2 regions of the Paenibacillus sp. FSL R10-2199 genome follow, and region 1 is predicted to be linked to the other one. Evidence: predicted binding sites of a transcription regulator. Region 1 holds the regulator's gene; the other holds the start of a gene.
The links. The regulator LexA, encoded in region 1, represses DNA repair genes until DNA is damaged. The targets are predictions, from matches to a motif close to CGAACATATGTTCG.

Region 1 (2,405 bases):
TTTGCGTGCCAATTCATTGATGCGTGCGACCAATTCGTCAATATTCAATACTTTCCCCTCCCCTATAAATTCATTCTAACTTTGCCATGAGAAAAAGAGCTTGTCAAGGTCTACCCCCTGAAAGCTCTCTTAGTCGAACACCATTATGCTTCTTCCGGTTAATATACCGGCACGGACAGTATATCTCCTGCCTTAATTCCACTGTCCTTCAGACCATTTGACTTCTTGATTCCTTCTATATATACAGCAGTCCTCATATCATCCGGTTTATTCTTGAGGGCAATGCTCCACAAGGTGTCTCCGCGTTCAACTACGATCCGTTTCTCAGGCTTCATTAAAGTGACAGAACCAGCGAACACATTACCGACTACTGTAAATCCGGAGATCGTGAGTAATAGTATCAGAGATATCTTGATAAAGCTGACCTGGCGGAATATTGAGGTAAGTACAGACAGCAGGCGAAGGGTCTTGTCTCTGAATTGTGCCAATGGATTATGGGGTAATGGATTACCGGGAGCGGACACCTTGATATCCTCATTGTAGATACTATTGTAGGTACTGTATTTTAACATAAATATCGTCCTCCAAACACTTGTTCTTACTTTCGAAAATAATATAACACGAACATGTGTTTTGATCAATAGTTTTTTCGAACAACTGTTCCCTTTATTTTTCAGACTATAATTCTCACAATTTAGAACTTATGTTTGTACGAACGGCAGTTCTATGTTATAATTTTCCCAAACATAGTATATGGGGTTGATTCCGATGTCAAAGATTTCGAGTCGCCAGCTGGCGATCCTGGAATTTATACGTAACGAAGTCCGCAGCAAGGGTTATCCTCCGTCCGTTCGGGAAATTGGCGAAGCTGTTGGCCTGGCCTCCAGTTCTACAGTGCACGGTCATCTGGACCGGCTTGAGAAGAAAGGCCTGATCCGGCGCGATCCTACGAAGCCGCGTGCAATTGAACTGCTCGGCCAGGAAGATTCAGAGAATGTACATCAATTCGTCCAGACGGTTACCCGTATCCCTGTAATTGGCAAGGTTACTGCTGGTGTTCCTATTACCGCTACAGAGAATATTGAGGATTACTTCCCGCTTCCTACTCATTACGTAGGGGATAACAAGGTATTCATGCTTTCTGTACTCGGCGACAGCATGGTTGATGCCGGTATTATGAACGGCGATTATGTTATTGTCCGCCAACAGCAAACCGCTGACAATGGTGACATCGTTGTTGCGATGACTGAAGAAGATGAAGCAACCGTTAAGACCTTTTACAAAGAACGTGATCATATCCGGCTGCAGCCGGAGAACCCGGCTTACGAGCCTCTCCGCCTTAACCGCGTTACTATTTTGGGCAGAGTCATTGGATTATTCCGCGATATCCATTAATCTTTCTCCTCCATAATCAGGCTGCTCCGCATCACGCGAAGCAGCCTTTTTCCTCTTTAGATCCTGTTACGCTTGCCCAAAATGCCAAAAAACCAACATAGGAACATTTGTTCCTATGTTGGTTTTTTGGCATTTTTTACTCCGAACCGCTTTAGCTATCCGCACATATCCTGTTACAAAGGAGTGCTGATCCCATGCCCAACTATCGAATTATTGTCGACCTTTCACAGCGCATGCTTTATCTGCTTGATAATGACACCGTAACCAGAGGATTTCCTGTCGGCATTGGCCGGATGCTGACCGTCTCGCCGGTAGGCGAGTACACGATCATTAACAAGCAGCCCAACCCGGGCGGACCGTTCGGAGCCTTCTGGATGGGCCTGTCCAAGCCACATTATGGAATTCACGGAACCAATGACCCTTCCTCCATCGGCCACATGGTCTCCCACGGCTGTATCCGCATGTATAACCAGGATGTGGTCGCGTTGGCTGCTATCATTCCCATTGGCACCCGTGTAACCATCAGGGAGTAGCTACAGTCATGCAGCCGCCTATAAATTTCTATATTGAACACAAGAACCCCTCTGACGGGTTTTGACCAAAGGGGTTCTTCACAGCATTATTGCACAGTTTGCTCATAACCAAGCTCGTCCAGAATATATTCAGCCAGACTCCACTGTTCCGCAGGTGAGTCTTTGCTTTTTTTGGCGTAGACCAATGCACTCTTGGTAACTTTCTCGATCAGCCTGCGTCCCTGCTCTTTGGTGATGGACACTTCCATCCCGGAGCGGCCCACCACCTCAGACAGACAAAAGAACGCAATCCGCATCGCGTAATTGTCTCTGCTGAGGAAATAGAACAAATGAGGCACGTTCTTGAGCAGACGGTCAACCCAGTTCGTAATCTCCCGAACCTGATAGACTTCCCGGCGATCCTGCTCATACCCATTGAATATAATTATGATTTTGCCCCGTAGCCGCTTCTTCTCATATTTCTTAAATTCACGCAAA
Region 2 (2,405 bases), 1.9 Mb from region 1:
ATACTTCCGTCCAGCGGAAGCAGCAGCTCGGTCTTCACGCAGCGGAACACATCCTCATAGCGCCAGCGGCGGCGGACTACATCCAGAGCGGAACGGATGAATTCCACCAGCGGATGGTGCAGCTCATTCAGCTTCTGGTCCAGGAAGAACGGAACGCCGAAGTCCTGGAACAGCGGAGCAATCAGCGGCTCATAATCACTCATATTCCGCATGAATACAGCCATCTCACCATACTTGGCCTCTGAATCTCTGGCCAGGCTCAGCATCTCGCGCAGCACGCCTTCGACCTCGATCCGGCGGGAGGCCGCAGCCCGGATACTGACTGCCTCCTCCGCTTGCCCGGCTGCTCCGTTCCAGCGCAGCCGGCGCTGGAATCCACGCTCCAGATGGGCGAGAGCCGGACTGTCCTTGAACCTTGGAAGTGCTGGCGGCGCCAGAAGCTGATCCCAGACTGTAAGGCCCATCTCCTCGGCCATTCCGCGCAGCTTGATATACGTAACCGCAGCCGGGTGAAACAGCTCCAGCTCATGCGGTGCCTGGCCTGCGGGATAGATCCTGTCCAGCGTCAGGGCAATGGTCACCCCCGAAGCATATTGCATAAGCTCACGCAGTACGATGAATTCCTGATTGGTAAACCCGTGGAACCCGTCTACCCATATCTCGGATCCCCGGATATAGCCGGAATCCTGAATATGCTCAGCCAGCTCAGCCAGCCTGTCCTCCTGATCCATGTAGAGCTGTGACATTTCCTGCTCCAGCTCACTGAAGACCAGGTGCAGATCTTCCAGCTTGCCGGCCAGAATCGGACTTCCTCCCAGGGCATCCCGCATTCTGCCGAGCTGTTCTTCGAGGTCACCTGCTCCAAGGCAGCAGCGCTTGAGCTCCGTGTGCAGGTCGCTGAGCCGTTCCACGAATCCTGGCCGGTCCGAGGAGGCGCCGAACAGCTTCAGTTCCTCCTTGCGCCGGTTGACGATCTTATAGATCAGCATCTTCTTGCCTTCCTCGCTGATCGGCAGACTCGCGCTGCCGCCGGTCTCCTGCTTCACCCGGTAGGCCAGCCGCGAGAAGCTGAGTGTCTGGGCGCGGATGCTGCCCTTCACGTTGCCCGCAGCCAACAGACCGCGCTCCGCACCGAATGATCCCTGTTCAGGGACAAGTATAATTATCGGCGCTCCAAGCGGCTCTGTCTTCAGCCGTGAGGATACCGTCTCCCATATTGTAGTTGTCTTGCCGCTGCCCGAGCGTCCGATCAAAAAGTTAACCGTCATATCAGCAGACTCCTTCCGTGGCGGAGAATTAGAATGCAGGCCGCCCTGCTGCTGCACACACAGAAGCGGATTGCCTGATGAATATCAGAATCTATGAATAATCTCGTCCCAATAGTATAGCATACCTCCACCGCGCGCTCCAGAACGTACGTTTGCCATTGTTTGCAAATACCTGCCGCTTTTTTAAAGGCCACAGCAACCAAGGTCAACAACAAAGAAGACTCTCCCGGAGCCATGGATCGGCTGGTCGGGAGAGCCTGGATGGAGTGTATTATTTAGCCGGATCGGATATATAACCGGGATAGCCGCAGAATTAAGTGTCATAAATCCATCTAGCATCAATCCGGAAGTAGAAACCGGTTCATTAGATGGAGAAAATCCAATTAAATCAGCAGAGTCACTCCTCTGCTGATTCCGGCTCAAGTGCAGGGCAGCACCCAGCGCGATTCCGCTACGTAGTTCATGATCCCCAGCCCGGGAAGTGGACTGAAATTCCGTTATATGAGCAGATCAGGCGGATTCGCCGGGCAAACGGACTCAGATTCCGCTAAGGGACCAGTCAGAGCTGCTAATGGAATCCAGCCGGCAACATAACGGACTCAGTCCGCTTAAGCCCCATTCTGAGGTTTTTTGGAGAAATAGGAGCTTCTCAGTCCGCTTCGCTCTGCTGACGGTTCCCCGCTACAGTGCACAGCAACTTCCCTGTAAGAAAAAAAGAGAGCCTCAGTAGCTGAGACTCTCAAGACAAGCCTTCCGGCTTGAACTAACATCATTATTTGCTGCGCACTTCAAAGATGGCAAACTTCAGATAATGCCCTTCGTCCACGCCGAGGATCTGCGGGTGATCCTTGCCTGCGGCCCGCCACTCGATCAGCCGGAGCACTTTGCCGGCATCCTTGGCCGCTTCCTGGATGGTCTCCAGGAACAGCTGCGGCTGCATATGGTACGAGCAGCTGGCCGTAACCAGATATCCGCCTTCATTGACCAGCTTCATGCCATGCAGATTGATATCCTTGTAGCCGCGGACAGCGCCTGCTACAGCACTTTTGGTCTTGGCAAAAGCGGGCGGATCAAGTATAACGACATCCCAGGTACGTCCGCCGCCTGCTGTCATCGGCTTCGCGGTATCCGCCTTGG

Region 2: addB (helicase-exonuclease AddAB subunit AddB) is a predicted target of LexA. The motif match lies at 1,410-1,423, and genes of this name have one in related genera.

Annotation. Positions count from the first base shown of each region.
Region 1 is NZ_JBBOBO010000001.1:4,772,492-4,774,896, reverse strand. It holds gene NYE33_RS21040 (DUF896 domain-containing protein) at 1-48, opposite strand, end outside; gene NYE33_RS21035 (LysM peptidoglycan-binding domain-containing protein) at 159-572, opposite strand; gene lexA (transcriptional repressor LexA) at 769-1,395, shown strand; gene NYE33_RS21025 (L,D-transpeptidase) at 1,590-1,928, shown strand; gene NYE33_RS21020 (hypothetical protein) at 2,015-2,405, opposite strand, start outside.
Region 2 is NZ_JBBOBO010000001.1:2,834,557-2,836,961, reverse strand. It holds gene addB (helicase-exonuclease AddAB subunit AddB) at 1-1,268, opposite strand, end outside; gene NYE33_RS12315 (class I SAM-dependent rRNA methyltransferase) at 2,041-2,405, opposite strand, start outside.